One region of the Pseudoalteromonas sp. SG43-7 genome, then DNA from elsewhere that is predicted to be linked to it. Evidence: predicted binding sites of a transcription regulator. Region 1 holds the regulator's gene; the other holds the start of a gene.

Region 1 (8,225 bases):
TTGCGAGCCCTGTTGTTATTCCTTTTCGCATCATCTTGACGCTGTCCGTATATTTACTATCCTTAGTGCTACTCATCCTGAGCCTGTCCGTGAATCCATTTTTTCCTAACGTAACCTTTAATTCGAGGTTTATGAGTAATCATTCCTTGTCCGTTTACTCATTTAAGCGTCACTGCTTAACCGATGAAGTAAGTATAGAGAGTATCGGCAAACAAAATAGGCTAAAAATAGTAATGAAAATACAGTCATTATTTTGAAATTTAATAATAGTTATTATATTTCATGTGGTTAGTTTGTTTTTAGACTTTTTTTATGATGCTTTATACTCAATAGCTGTCATAACCGTGAGATATATCGCACAAGTGATTTCCATTATGGGCGTGGTTGCCTTTAATAGTGGATGTAATTGTAGTGTTGCTTAGACGATTTCTAATCGTATATGGTTTAAGTTTATTGCATATATCCCTTAAATGATTAAAAACCAATATCTATTAAGGCGCTTTGTAATTCTTTAAAATAAATGCGACTTGCCGATAAATTAGCGGCTATGAATTGTGGGGAAATTGCTCAACAAGACACGTTTGAGCCGCTATTTAGCGCTTCAAGCTCAAAGGTAGTTGCAGAATTTCTTGGTCAGGGCATATACTTGGGTGCAGATGTATTAACAGCAACTGAATATCGTACTGCTTACGGGGGCTGAGTCATTAGTTACTTATCGTCGAGTAAAGCAAGTTGGGTAACTTTGTGTTCGCCCATACCATCTTGAGTTAATACCTTTTCAATCACAAGGCTGTAGTGCAAATACGGTGACTATTTTAAACCGTCGTTTTGTTGCTCTGCATTTTGTGTATAAAGTTATGATCGATGGACAATAAATTGAAGTTGCTGTTTAGTTGGGCCAATCATTTTAGCAAATGAGTAGGTGACAATAAAAATAACACCACACACGGTTAACTTTTTCGCAGATTAAGTGTTTTAGTATTTTTAATTTCATTAAAAACGCCGTGTATGAGATTTTGAGTTAAGGAAATATCATGGCGCAAGCGCAATCTGGAATTTGTGCTGAAGCAAACTTGCACGGTTTACATTTGTTTTTTAATGTATTTGATGGCCACGATGAGTCATTACGCAAAAAATTAAAATACGTTAGCGCTATCCAAGATGAGTTTTCAGATCAGTTTTCTGAATCGATGCTCTCCAGCCTAGTTGCAGTAGGGGCGCAGTACTGGCCGCATATTCTGCCTGAATTTCTGCCTAGTGAATTACAGAGCTTTCCTAATATTACTCATAATGATCATATTATGGGGGCTCAGCCTTTTGATTTATTTGTCCAAATTCGTTCCGATAGGGAAGATGTAAACCATTTATTTGCTTTGCAAATTCTCAAGTTATTTGCCCCCGATGTTGAATTGGTTGAGCAAGTGAGAAACTTTCGATTTTTAGATGGTCGCGATTTTAATGGTTTTATACTCGGTGGTGACACTCCTCATGGTCGCCAAAAGCGCATCACAGCGTTAATCAATAAACCCAACCATTTTGAAGATCAAGGCAGTTACGTACATATACAGCGCTATAAGCATGATTTAAGTGTGTGGCAAAACTTACCTCTGAGTGAGCAAGAGCAAATAATGGGACGCACTCGCTTAGATAATACCTTGATTATGCCAGCGACTGAAAATAGTCATGCTGTACGCACTGAGTTAAAAGATGAGCAAGGGCAACCACTGCAATTAAATCAAAACATGCCTTATGGTGACGTTTACGAACAGGGTATATTAGCGATTAGTTATGCGGCACAGGGAAATGCATTTGAGCAAGTATTACGAAGTCGATTAGGTGATGGCGATTGCTACGATCATTGGCTTGATTTTACTCAAGCCGATATGGGTTCTGCGTTTTTTGCCCCATCAATTAACTTTTTAAAGCAGCTATAAAAAGTTTGAACCGGTAGATTTATACCGTATCAAATAAAATACGCACGCGTTCAAGAGTTACATCAATTTCAGATACTTTAGCTGGAGCGATAAAAATAGTATCGTCACCAGCAATGGTGCCTAGTACGCCATCTGCTTTACCTAATGAATCTAATAGCCGAGCAATTAATTGTGCAGCTCCTGGGCTGGTTCGAATAATGATCATCATTTCGTTATGCATTATATCAATCACTAACTGACGTAATGGGCTTTTCGCTGTAGGTACGCCCATTTCAGCAGGCAAACAATAGACCATTTCTTGTTTGGCATTACGAGTGCGTACCGCGCCAAACTTGCTTAACATCCGCGACACCTTACTTTGACTAATATTATCAAAGCCTTGCTCTTTTAGGGCGTCAACAATCTCACCTTGTGAACCAAAGTTTTCTTCTTTTAAAAGTGCCTTAAAGGCCTTTACTAATGCTTCTTGTTTATCTTGTGGTTGCATATTATAGGTTCTTATTCATAAGTGATGCGCTAATTGTACACAATATTGCATACTTATGCAGTAGTTGTTTGCTTTTGCGATGGATTTTAGTGCTGTAAACCAGCAAGTTTACAACTATGGTCTAAATTATATGTGAAATAAGCAGGATAAATTTGTCTTTAGTCGTTAATTTCATTATCTTTAGAGCCACAAATATTTCCTACCTCAAATTACGGAGAATTCCAATGAAAGTTGCTGTATTAGGTGCTGCTGGCGGTATCGGCCAAGCGTTGTCTTTATTATTAAAAACAGGCTTACCAGCTGGTTCTGAATTATCACTTTATGATGTTGCTCCAGTTGTTCCTGGTGTTGCTGTTGATCTTTCTCATATCCCAACAGACGTTAAAGTTGCAGGCTTTGGTGTTGATGCACTAGATCAAGCGTTAACTGGTTGTGATATCGTTCTTATCCCTGCTGGTATGCCACGTAAGCCTGGTATGGACCGCGCTGATTTATTTAATGTTAATGCTGGTATTATTAAAACATTAGCAGAAGGTATTGTTGCTAACTGTCCAAAAGCATTAGTGGGTATTATCACTAACCCAGTAAATGGCACAGTGCCAATTGTTGCGGAAGTATTCAAAAAAGCAGGTACTTACGACGCGAAACGTGTTTTCGGTATTACCACTCTTGATGTGATCCGTTCAGAAGCATTTGTAGCTGAGCTTAAAGGTGTTGACGTTGCAACTGTGAAAGTACCAGTAATTGGTGGTCACTCAGGCACAACAATCCTTCCGTTACTATCTCAAGTTGAAGGCGTTACTTTCACTGATGAAGAAGTTGCTGCGCTTACTCCACGTATCCAAAATGCAGGTACTGAAGTAGTAAATGCAAAAGCGGGCGGTGGTTCTGCAACATTATCAATGGGTGCTGCTGCTGCACGTTTTTGTATGTCTTTAGTTAAAGGCTTACAAGGTGAAGACGTTGTAGATTACGCTTACGTTGCTGTTGAAAATGGCGATGCTGCATACTTTGCACACCCAGTACGTTTAGGTAAAAACGGCGTAGAAGAAATTCTTTCTTACGGTGAACTAAGCGCATTTGAAGAGCAAGCTAAAAACGACATGCTTGATACGCTGAAAAAAGACATCCAAGAAGGTGTTGATTTCATCAACGCTTAATTGCTAAGTCGATTGATAAAAAAAGCCTGCATTTGCAGGCTTTTTTATGCTCGAAGGATTTTTATACATTAGGTGTTTATTAGTGATTACGATCAACGGCAATACGAGCCAAGCTAACGAGTGCTTCTTTATACGGTGATTCATCTAATACAGATAAACACGCAATCGCTTTATCAGCTTCTTCATTGGCTTTATTCATCGTAAACTCAAGTGCTTTGGTTTCATTGAGGGCACTTAGAATCGCTTCTAAGTGGTCCATACCATTACTGTGCTCAATGGCATCACGGATCAACTGTACTTGCTCAGCATTACCGTGGCGCATAGCATAAAGTAGTGGCAGGGTAGGTTTGCCTTCGGCCAGATCATCACCGATGTTTTTACCTAACTGCTCAGCATCAGCATTGTAATCAAGCACGTCATCCACTAATTGAAAAGCGGTTCCTAAATGCATACCGTAAAGATTAAGCGCTTGCAGTGTCGAGTCGTCTTTTTCGGTAATAATCGCAGCAAGGCCTGTTGCAGCTTCAAATAATTTAGCTGTTTTAGAATAAATTACCTGCATGTAGCTATCTTCGGTGGTATCAGGGTCGTTACAGTTCATTAATTGCAGCACTTCACCTTCGGCAATCACGTTGGTTGCATCAGCGAGTATTTGCATAACTTGCATTTTACCAATACCAACCATCAGCTGAAATGAGCGGGTGTAGATAAAGTCACCAACAAGTACGCTGGCTGCATTACCAAACTCAGCATTTGCTGTCGGTGTTCCTCTGCGTAAATTTGATTCATCAACGACATCATCATGCAGTAATGTAGCTGTGTGAATAAATTCAACAATAGTTGCTAAAGTAACATGATCTTTGCCTTCATAGCCAAGTGCTTTAGCCGCTAAAATAGCCAACATAGGGCGAACACGCTTGCCGCCGCTGTTTACTATATATAAGCCTAGTTGATTGACTAATGCTACATCAGAGCGCATTTGCGCGTAAATTAGTTGATTGACGTCATTCATATCGTTTTCGATTAACGCCTGGATAGCTTTTATATCCATTGATCTCCGAGCCAATTTTAATGGGTATACGGGGCTGATTGTACAACAAAAAACAGCTTTGCTCGACAGTTTGTGACGATTCGCTGAAAAAACACGGTTAAGCAGCTTAATTTAGCCTTAATTTGGAAAGATAACTTTTTTATTTGAGAAAATTTACGTTAATTCAACATGGTTGTTTTTTATTCTTAGCGCGTGTTTGTTCGTGGTGTAATTTATTTGTCATGAAACGCTAAAAAGGCTTGGCATAATGCCAATTTAATATAAAATAGGTGAAAATATTGAATCGCCTTCAATGCAGCTATTTTTTATTCATTTAATTAATAAAACAGGCTTGCTAGTTTTTGCACATTAGCGTAAACTTCGCGCCCTATTGAATAATATTTTAGTTGCGTCGATTTGAGGGCGCACAGACGGAGTTAATTATGTACGCGGTTTTCCAAAGTGGTGGTAAACAGCACCGTGTGACTGAAGGTCAAACAATTCGTCTTGAGAAATTAGACGTTGAGACTGGTGCAGCAGTTGAATTTGATTCAGTACTTTTAGTTGCTGATGGTGAGAAAATCGAGATCGGTGTACCGTTCGTAAACGGTGGTAAAATAACAGCTGAGGTTGTTTCACATGGTCGCGGTGAGAAGATTAAGGTTGTTAAATTTAGACGCCGTAAGCATTCTCGTAAGCAAATGGGCCATCGTCAATGGTTCACAGAAGTTAAAATCACTGGCATTAGCGCTTAATTAGAGGTACTTAGAAATGGCACATAAAAAAGCAGCTGGTAGTACTCGTAACGGTCGCGATTCAGAAAGCAAACGCCTTGGTGTTAAGCGTTTTGGTGGCGAATCAGTTCTAGCGGGTAGCATCATTGTTCGTCAACGTGGAACTAAATTCCATGCTGGCACAAACGTAGGTATCGGTAAAGACCACACTATCTTCGCAAAAGCAGATGGTAAAGTTCAGTTTGAACAAAAAGGTCCTTTAAACCGTAAATACGTAAGCATCGTATCTGAGTAATCAGAATCGGTTCTTAAAAAACCCCGCCTTTGCGGGGTTTTTTGTTTTGAAAATAAATATATACCTAAGCCAAGCCTGCAATCAGCTTGGCTTAGGTATATAATAGTGAAATTAACAAGCCAATCCCTAAAGTGAGTAATCATGAAGTTTGTAGATGAAGTAGAAATTCGCGCAGAAGCTGGAGGCGGTGGCAGCGGCATCGTATCTTTCCGTCGTGAAAAATATGTCCCAGATGGTGGACCAGACGGCGGTGACGGTGGAGATGGTGGTAGTGTTTATCTACAAGCTGATGAAAACTTAAATACCCTAATCGATTATCAGTTTGAGCGTTTTCATAGAGCTGAACGTGGTACTAATGGCCGCAGTCGTAACTGTACCGGTAAAAAGGCTGATGACTTATATGTGATGGTGCCTGTAGGTACTCGGATCATGGATGTTGATACCCAAGAAGGTCTTGGTGATTTAACTCAACATGGTCAAAGAATTTTGGTTGCAAAAGGCGGTTTCCACGGCTTGGGGAATGCGCGTTTTAAATCAAGTACTAACCGAGCGCCTCGTCAAAAAACATTAGGCACACCGGGTGAAGTACGTAACCTTAAACTAGAGCTATTATTATTAGCTGATGTTGGTTTATTAGGTTTGCCAAATGCAGGTAAGTCTACTTTTATTCGTAGTGTATCGGCAGCGAAACCAAAAGTAGCTGATTACCCATTTACTACGCTGATTCCAAATTTAGGTGTGGTACGTCCAGAAGCAAATAAATCATTTGTTATTGCAGATATCCCAGGGTTAATCGAAGGTGCCTCTGATGGCGCTGGCTTGGGTATTCGCTTCTTGAAACATTTAGAGCGTTGCCGTGTATTACTGCATATTATCGATGTAATGCCTGTCGATGGTTCAAACCCAGTAGACAATGCATTTGCAATCATCAATGAGTTGCACCAGTACAGTCCTAAGCTTGCTGAAAAACCACGTTGGTTAGTATTTAATAAAATAGACTTATTACCTGAAGATGAAGCACAGGCGCTATGTGAGCAAATTGCTGAAGAGTTGGGCGAGACTGAAAATATTTATCATATTTCTGCAATTAATAAGCTAAATACTCAACCATTAATTCATAACATCATGACGCTACTCGATAGCATGCCAAAAGAAAAATTTGTGCCAATTGAAGATGAAGAAGTTGAATTCAAATGGGATACTTATCATAAAGATGCCACTAAGAAGAATGATGACGACGACTGGGATAGTTGGGATGATGACGATTATGACGTTGAAGTTGTCTATGAGCGTTAGACTAAAGTAAATTATTTTAAAAGGAGCTGGTGCTCCTTTTTTCTTGTTTAATAAAAAAGTATTAGGTTTTAATGTGAAGATTTCAATGATTGCAGCTATGGCTAAAAATAGAGTGATTGGCCAAGATAATAATATGCCATGGCATTTACCTGCTGATTTACAGCATTTTAAAGCGGTTACTATGAATAAACCAGTAATTATGGGGCGCAAAACATTTGAGTCAATTGGTCGCCCTTTACCTGGTCGACGCAACATTGTTATTAGCCGAAACACTGACTACACTGCAGCTGGAATTGATGTTGTAACATCCCCAGAGGCCGCTATTTCATTGGTGTGTGAGTCTGATGAAGTAATGGTGATTGGTGGCGGGAATATATATCAACAATTTTTAAAAAGTGCCGATACACTTTATTTAACGTTTATTGATCTTGATGTTGCAGGAGATACACAGTTTCCTGATTACGAACAATCAGCAAACTGGCAAGTTGTAGAAGAGCTGTATAATCAACCGGATGATAACAATATTTATGGTTATAAATTTGTCACATTGGATAAAGTTAAGTAACATTATTGCGGTTAGGCTTATAGGTTGATACAATATTAAACAACTAGGGTAGTTATAAAGTATTACACAAGGGTCTACAATGATAAAATTATCAACACTCGTTATTGCTGCAGCTGTTATTTCTGGTTCTGTTGCTTTTAGCGCGCCAGTAAAAGCGGATGATCAGTTAGCTGTTTCAATCTGTGAATACATAGCTGCGGACGATAAAAACCGTTTACGTGATAAGTTAAAAAGCTCACGTGTAAAAATTCGTAATATTTATGATGCAGTACAATGTAATGGTCTTAACTTGCTACGTCATGCAGTTGCCAGTAATGCCGTAGATACCGGTGAATATATTGTGAAAAACTTATCTAAAAGCTCTTTAGAAGATGGAGCAGATATAGCATGGGCCGAAGCAAATGGTCATGGCGGTTCTGCATTAATACCAGCAATTAAAGAACGTGCTGGTTTATAAGTTATAATAAATCATTAAAAAAGTCGCGATATCGCGGCTTTTTTGTATCTGAAACAAAAGTTTAACAGATTCGACCTCTATTGTAATTTTATCTGGTAGAATAGGCAGGTTATAAGCAGTTTAAGCAGTGAACAACTATGTTAAGTCCTTTTTATCAGCAACATGCTGATTATGTCTCTATTTCTCGTGAACAAGGGTGTCGTTTCGCAAAGTGCGTTGCTGATGATTACAATCCACTTCATGATAAAGATGCAAAACGTTTTTGTG
Region 2 (8,225 bases), on a different contig from region 1:
CAAAGATTGCGGTAACTACTAAATCTGAGCCGCGCACTATATCGCCGCCGGCAAAGATTTTAGGGTTGGTTGTTTGATGGGTAAATTCACCTTTTTCTGGTGCGTTGATACCGCCCCAGTGATTTATCTCTACATCGTACTTTTCTAACCAATCCATTTTGTGTGGTTTGAAACCAAATGCCATTATTACTTGGTCGGCTTCAATCACATGTTCTGAGCCAGGTACTACTTCTGCGCGGCTGCGGCCTTTTTCATCTGGTTCACCCATTTGGGTTTTTACCATTTGTACGCCTGCAACATGGCCGTTGTCGTTTAGTACGATACCGGTTGGTTGCACGTTAAAAGTAAATTCAACACCTTCTTCTTTGGCGTTTTTCACTTCACGTCTTGAACCTGGCATGTTTTCTTCATCACGACGATAAGCACAGATTACTTTTGCCGCACCTTGACGAATTGAGGTACGTACACAGTCCATCGCGGTATCACCACCACCAAGTACCACAACCTTTTGGTTAGCCATATCAAGATAAGCTTGGTTAGACTCATCATAGCCCATTACGCGGTTGGTATTACCGATTAAGAACGGTAATGCATCATGTACACCTGGTGCATCTTCGTTTTCAAGGCCAGCACGCATGCTTTGATAAGTCCCCACTCCCAAAAATACTGCGTCGTATTCGGCCAATATTTCATCCATAGTGATATCAACACCAACTTCAGTGTTAAGTTTAAACTCAACCCCCATTTCGGTGAAAATTTCACGACGTTTTTGCATGACTTGTTTTTCAAGTTTGAACGATGGAATACCAAAAGTAAGCAAGCCACCAATTTCTGGATGACGGTCAAATACCACTGGTTTTACACCATTACGCACTAGAATATCAGCGCAACCTAGGCCTGCAGGGCCGGCACCGATGATAGCTACTTTTTTATCGGTCCATACCACGTACGACATATCAGGCTTCCAGCCCATTTTAAATGCAGTATCAGTAATATATTTTTCAATATTACCGATTGTTACTGCACCAAACTCTTCGTCTAATGTACATGAACCTTCACACAAACGATCTTGCGGGCACACCCGGCCACACACTTCTGGTAAACTATTTGTGCGGTGTGATAGCTCCGCAGCTTCAAGAATACGGCCAGTACGAATTAACTTTAACCACTGTGGGATATAGTTATGCACTGGGCATTTCCATTCACAATACGGGTTACCACAATCTAGGCAGCGGTCCGCTTGTGAGTTTACTTGCTTCTCTGAAAAGGGTTCGTAAATTTCAACAAATGATTTTTTACGTGACGAAATTGGCTTTTTGCGGGGATCAACCCGCTGCACGTCTATAAATTGATATACATTCTCGCTCATACTACCCCCTTACTGTGCTTGAACACGAAGTTCAGCACTACTACGGGCGCGATGCCCGAGTAAACTTTTCACATCACTTGATTTTGGCTTAACTAGTTTGAATTTTGGTAAATACGTTTCAAAACTGGCTAAAATAGTTTCTGCACGGCTTGAGCCTGTTAGTTCTAAATGCTCAGCAATTAGACCACGCAAATGCTCTTGGTGTGACGCTAGCTCATCTAACAGCACCACTTCGACTAGCTCTGGATTAATGCGTTTTTCAAAGTCATTACGCTCATCCAAAATATAGGCAAAGCCACCGGTCATACCTGCACCAAAGTTCACGCCTACATTGCCCAACACGCAAACTACGCCACCGGTCATGTACTCACAGCCATTATCACCTACGCCTTCAACAACCGCTTGCACGCCTGAGTTACGAACCGCAAAACGCTCTCCAGCACAACCTGCAGCAAACAGCTTGCCACCCGTTGCACCATATAAACAGGTATTACCTGCGATGGTCGCTTTGTGACTTTCAAATGACGAACCCAGTGGTGGGCGAATAACCAGCTTACCGCCCGCCATGCCTTTGCCTACGTAATCGTTAGCATCGCCGACTAGGGTCATTTCTAGGCCACCAGCATTCCATACACCAAATGATTGACCAGCGGTTCCGTGTAACTCAATCGAGACAGGATCAGCCGCCATGCCTTGATTGCCATGCTTATCAGCTATATAACCCGATAACATCGCGCCCACCGAACGGTCAGTGTTACAAATACGGCTGACCAGTGAAATACCGCTGCTCTCATCAATTGCTTGTTGAGCTTTAGCAAGTAAGGTTTCATTCAACTTACCTAAATAATGTGACGTATTAGGTGCGCTGCAGTATAAGGTTTCACCAGTTGGGTTATTCGGCTGTGCAATCACTGACGATAAGTCAATTTTTTGCTGCTTTGCCGTTTTACCTTCAATCGCTTCGAGTAAATCAAGACGACCGATTAAGTCTGTTAGTTTGGCAACCCCAAGGCTTGCCATAATTTCACGGGCTTCTTGAGCAATAAACTTAAAGTAGTTCATCGCCATTTCTGGTAGGCCATGGAAATGTTTTTGACGCAATGTTTCGTCTTGCGTTGCTACACCGGTTGCACAGTTATTTAGGTGGCAAATACGCAGGTACTTACAACCAAGCGCAACCATAGGACCCGTACCAAAACCAAAGCTCTCTGCACCTAAAATAGCTGCTTTGATGATATCAAGGCCGGTTTTTAAACCACCATCAGTTTGCAAACGAATACGATGACGTAAACCGTTTTCAACCAGCGCTTGTTGTGTTTCAGCAAGACCAAGCTCCCACGGGCTACCCGCATATTTAACCGACGTTAGCGGGCTTGCGCCAGTACCGCCGTCATAGCCTGAAATAGTAATTAAATCAGCATATGCTTTAGCAACACCAGTGGCGATTGTGCCCACACCTGGCTCTGATACTAGTTTTACTGAGATCAACGCTTTAGGGTTTACTTGTTTTAAATCGAAAATAAGCTGAGCTAAATCTTCAATCGAATAAATATCGTGATGCGGTGGTGGCGAAATTAAGGTCACACCCGGTACCGAGTAACGAAGCTTAGCAATATACGGGGTTACTTTTTCGCCCGGCAATTGCCCGCCTTCACCTGGTTTTGCACCTTGCGCTACTTTAATTTGAATAACGTCAGCACTGCGTAAGTAATGTGGTGTTACCCCAAAACGACCTGACGCGACTTGCTTGATACGAGAGTTTTTCTCGGTACCATAGCGTAGTTTGTCTTCGCCGCCTTCACCTGAATTTGAACAGCCACCTAAGCGGTTCATCGCAATTGCAAGCGCTTCATGCGCCTCTGGCGATAATGCACCGATACTCATTGCCGCCGAGTCAAAACGCTTATATAGCTCAGTTGCAGGCTCAACATCATCAATACTGATCCCCTCTGCTGGCAGTTTCAGTGCAAGCATGTCACGTAATGTGGCAATTGGGCGCTTATTAACAAGATCTGCGTATACGCTGTAATCAGAATATTCGCCTGAGCGCACCGCTTTTTGTAGCGTTTGAATAACATCTGGGTTGTACGCGTGATACTCGCCGTCATGCACATACTTTAATAAGCCGCCATGGCTGAGTAATTTACGTTTACTTAATGCCAAAGTATGTAACTTGCGTTGGTCATCATCAAAATCAGTAAAACACGCGCCTTTAATGCGACTTGCCACACCATTAAAACAGGTATCAACAATTGCATCCGACAAACCAACTGCTTCAAACAACATTGAACAACGATACGATGCCACGGTACTAATGCCCATTTTTGACATGATCTTGTACAAGCCTTTGTTGATTGCATTACGATAAGCAAGCGTAACTTGGCAATAGCTCTTGTTGATCACTTTAGAGTCGCTCATCGCAACCAGTGATTCATATGCTAAGTACGGGTAAATTGCCGTTGCACCAAAACCAATTAATACCGCAAATTGATGCGCGTCACGGACACTACCTGTTTCAATGATGATATTTGATTCACAACGTAAATTGTTATCAACTAAACGCTTTTGTACCGCTCCAACAGCCATAGCGGCAGGAATTGGTAATTTATTCTCATCAAAATTACGGTCACTCAAAAACAACATGACACAGCCACCAGCTGCTTTTTCTTGCGCTTCGTCACAAATACGGATTACTGCATCACCAAGGCCTTCTTCTTTGCTGTAGGTGATATCGATTTTGCAATAGCTGTAATGAGCCTGATCAGCGCTCAATAATTGTTGCATGTCTGCATACATTAGAATTGGAGTATCAAACTGTAGACGCTTAGCGTGGCCGGTGGTCTCGTTAAACACGTTTTGCTCACTACCGATACAGGTCGCCAGCGACATTACATGGTTTTCACGCAGTGGATCGATTGGCGGGTTAGTTACTTGCGCAAACTTTTGACGGAAGTAATCAAACAATGAACGGTTACCTTCAGAAAGCACTGCAAATGGCGTGTCATCCCCCATAGAACCGGTTGCTTCTTGACCAATTTCACCCATTACGCGAATAACGCTATCAAGTTCTTCATTGGTGTAACCAAACATTTTTTGATATTTCAGTAATGTTTCATCATCAAATGAACGGTTGCCCGCATCTTGCTCTGATAGCTGCTCAAACGGCGTTAAGCGCTTAACATTGGCCTCAAGCCATGCTTTGTATGGATGGCGAGATTTAAGATCGCGATCAATTTCGTCTGAGTGCCAAATTTTACCTAACTGAGTATCAATAACTAATAGCTCACCAGGGCCAACGCGGCCTTTCTCAACCACTTCATCCGCAGTGTAATCCCAAATCCCCACTTCAGAAGCGAGGGTAATAAAGCCATCTTGAGTGATCACATAACGTGCAGGACGCAGACCATTACGGTCCAAGTTACACGCGGCAAAGCGCCCATCAGACATCACAATACCAGCAGGGCCATCCCATGGTTCCATGTGCATAGAGTTAAAGTCGTAAAATGCACGTAAGTCATCATCCATCGCACGGTTTTTCTGCCATGCAGGTGGTACTAGCATTCGCATAGCACGGAATAAATCCATGCCACCAGCTAAAAACAACTCAAGCATATTATCTAGGCTTGATGAATCTGAGCCGGTTTCATTGACAAAGGGTGCTGCTGATTGCAAATCTGGAATAAGCGGCGATGCAAACTTATATGAACGAGCACGAGCCCACTGGCGGTTACCTTGTATGGTGTTGATTTCACCATTGTGCGCTAAATAGCGGAACGGCTGAGCCAAAGGCCAACGCGGTTGTGTATTAGTTGAAAAACGTTGGTGAAATACACAAATTGCGCTGGTCATGCGGATATCAGCTAAATCTAAATAGAAGTTAGGCAAATCCACCGGCATCATTAAGCCTTTGTAGATAGTTACTAACCCTGACAAGCTGGCAATGTAAAAGCCTTCATCTTCGCTTAAACGCTTTTCAGCACGACGGCGCGCAACGTATAAACGACGCTCTAAATCTTTTGGGCGCCAGCCTTCTGGTGCATTAACAAAAATCTGTTCAAATTTAGGTAACTGCTTGATTGCAATTGGCCCTAAACATGATTCATCTGTTGGCACAATTCGCCAACCTTGAATATTGAGGGTTTCTTTTTCGAGTTCTTCACTCAATATATCTTTTGCAGCTTGCGCAAGTACTGGATCTGAGTTTAGGAAAATCATGCCAACGGCATAATTTTTACCCAAGTGCCAATTTTTTTCAGCAGCAATAGCACGAAAAAAGCTATCTGGCTTTTGTAATAATAAGCCACAGCCATCGCCTGTTTTACCATCGGCAGAAATACCACCACGGTGTTCCATACGGTCTAAGCCAGTGATCGCTGTTCGAATTAAACGATGACTTGCCTGACCATTAACTTGGGCTATTAAGCCAAAGCCACAATTATCTTTTTCTAATTTTGAGTCGTATAACATAGACCCCTCCCCTTGCTACAACAGCTAGCTATGAATGACCTTCTCGACGGTTTGCTAGCAGACAGTCAAAACTATCGCCAATTGTACATTGAGTCAATAGCGCCTTGAATACATATTCACATTCTTGAATATTTCTCACCACAACACAATCTTTTTATTTCATGCCTATTTTTAACATTTAGCGATATTTTACCCGTTATTTTTTTATGACACTGGTGTCATATTTAACAAGTTGTAAAATAACCGCTCTGCAAACCTGCAGTTTACGTTAACGTAAACCAGAGTAAAAATGAATAAATATTCACTGAGTTGTGTAGCGAAAATAAATGCTTTCTTTTTTATTGAATCTCTTTGTTGTCGTTCAAGGTCGATACCACAGTGCGCATTAGAGTAAATACTCTTTCCAGTGTCTTTTTATGGGTAAATTTAAAGCCACTAATTAATGCATAATTATCATCACAACAGTCACATTTTGCATAATTTACGCTAGTTAGTAAGTTTTTAGCTTGCTCACCCTGTTGACGCCTGCGGCAGCTTCTTAGCCGCCATAGTAAAGTGTCCGCAGCGGACACAATTTATGTCCGCGGACACCAAATAATTTAAGAATAAATAATTATTTCATTAAAATCATGACATTAAATAGTGGCATGATATTCGAATAAACATTAAAAGATAATTACAGGACACAACTTATGTTTATTCTCAGTTTATTTTTAGTTTCACCAATCACTGTCTTAGTAGTGAGCTTGATGATCACTTACTGCGAGAATAAACATAGCTAAGGATCACTCATGATAAAAGATACCAGCGGACAAGATGTAAGTATTACGCAAAGACGGAGTTACAAAAAACCATTAATAGTGCTGGCGCTATCACTTGCCGTACTTGCTTTATGTGCACAAGCATTTATGGGTAACAATCAAGGCAGTATTTCTGTTGACCGGGCTTCTTTACAGATTGCTACCGTTAATATTAGTCGTTTAGTACGTGATGTAGCCGCCAGCGGTAAAATTGTTGCTGCAAATGCTCCTAAGGTTTATAGCCCAGAACGTGGATATGTGGATTTACAAGTTAAAGCCGGTGATAAAGTAAATAAAGATGACATTATTGCTTTAGTCGATAGCCCAGAACTCAATAATGAACTAAAACAGCAACAATCGGTGTTAGCCCGCCTTGATGGTGAATTACAACGTAAGCACTTAGAAGCACGCCGACAAAAGTTAAGCTTAACCAAAACGCTTGATCTCGCCCAAGTAGAGCTCAATGCAGCAGACAGGGAAAATCGCCGTGCTAAGCTTTCTATCGAAAAAAACTTGATCAGCCAAATTGATTTAGAAAAAGCAGTTGATGATCTTGCCCGAGCCAAGCTTTCTTACAAACACGCTCAACAAGAAGTTGAACTTGCTAAAGATACACTAGCATTTGAACTCAAAGCTGCAGAGCGCGATCTCGCTCGCCAACAACTGATCGTTGATGATTTAAATCGTCAAGTCAGAAACTTAACTATTAAAGCCAGCGTCACCGGTATTGTTGGTAACCTGCTTGTACAACAAAAAGAAGCCGTTACCCAAAGTCAGCCGTTAATGACGCTGGTTGATTTAAGTAATTTTGAAGCACAACTGCAAGTACCTGAAAGTTACGCCAACGAACTCGGTTTAGGAATGGAAGTTGAGCTCACACTCGGGGCAAAAAAAGTGACTGGTGTGTTGTCGGCAATTTCGCCGGAAGTTAACAATCGTGAAGTAACTACTCGAGTACGCTTTGACGAAGAGCTAAAAGGCATTCGCCAAAACCAGCGATTAACAGCGCGCATTTTATTAGAAAATCGTGATGACGTTTTACAAATCAAACGCGGTGCGTTTATGCAGCAAGGTGGTACGCAGGTTTACAAAGTTATCGGCGACACCGCACAACTGGTAAATATCACAACCGGGGCAAGCAGCATCAACGCAATAGAATTGCTACAAGGTGTTAGCTCAGGCGATCAGCTGATCATCTCCAGTTACGATAACTTTAAACAAGCGCCAACATTATTACTGAGATAAGAACAACCATATTACAAGGATCAACTCATGCTTAAAATGAACAATATTAGTAAACTGTATCAAACAGAAATGGTGCAAACCCATGCATTACGCGACTTTAACTTACAAGTAGAAGAAGGCGAATTTATCGCTGTAACTGGCCCTAGTGGCTCCGGGAAAACCACCTTTTTAAATATCGCAGGCATGTTAGAACCTTTTAGCAGTGGTGAATATCTGCTCGATGGTATTAATGTTGGCAAACTGAACGACAATCAACGAGCGGATTGTCGCAATCAAAAAATTGGTTTTATTTTCCAAGGCTTCAACCTGATCCCTGATTTAAATTTATATGAAAACATTGAAGT

The links. Region 1 encodes ArgR, which controls arginine synthesis, uptake and breakdown. Its sites were predicted from a motif close to ANTGAATANNTATTCANT; they were not measured.
Region 2: the regulator ArgR is predicted to act here: its motif matches at 5,940-5,957, upstream of gltB (glutamate synthase large subunit).

The regions. Positions count from the first base shown of each region.
Region 1 is NZ_JACJEY010000048.1:25,503-33,727, forward strand. It holds gene H5200_RS18000 (Dyp-type peroxidase) at 1,035-1,934, shown strand; gene argR (transcriptional regulator ArgR) at 1,954-2,421, opposite strand; gene mdh (malate dehydrogenase) at 2,646-3,581, shown strand; gene ispB (octaprenyl diphosphate synthase) at 3,661-4,632, opposite strand; gene rplU (50S ribosomal protein L21) at 5,055-5,366, shown strand; gene rpmA (50S ribosomal protein L27) at 5,383-5,640, shown strand; gene cgtA (Obg family GTPase CgtA) at 5,782-6,936, shown strand; gene folA (type 3 dihydrofolate reductase) at 7,010-7,501, shown strand; gene H5200_RS18040 (DUF3718 domain-containing protein) at 7,581-7,958, shown strand; gene H5200_RS18045 (DUF3581 domain-containing protein) at 8,096-8,225, shown strand, end outside.
Region 2 is NZ_JACJEY010000023.1:4,193-12,417, forward strand. It holds gene H5200_RS11905 (FAD-dependent oxidoreductase) at 1-1,369, opposite strand, end outside; gene gltB (glutamate synthase large subunit) at 1,379-5,836, opposite strand; gene H5200_RS11915 (efflux RND transporter periplasmic adaptor subunit) at 6,628-7,881, shown strand; gene H5200_RS11920 (ABC transporter ATP-binding protein) at 7,909-8,225, shown strand, end outside.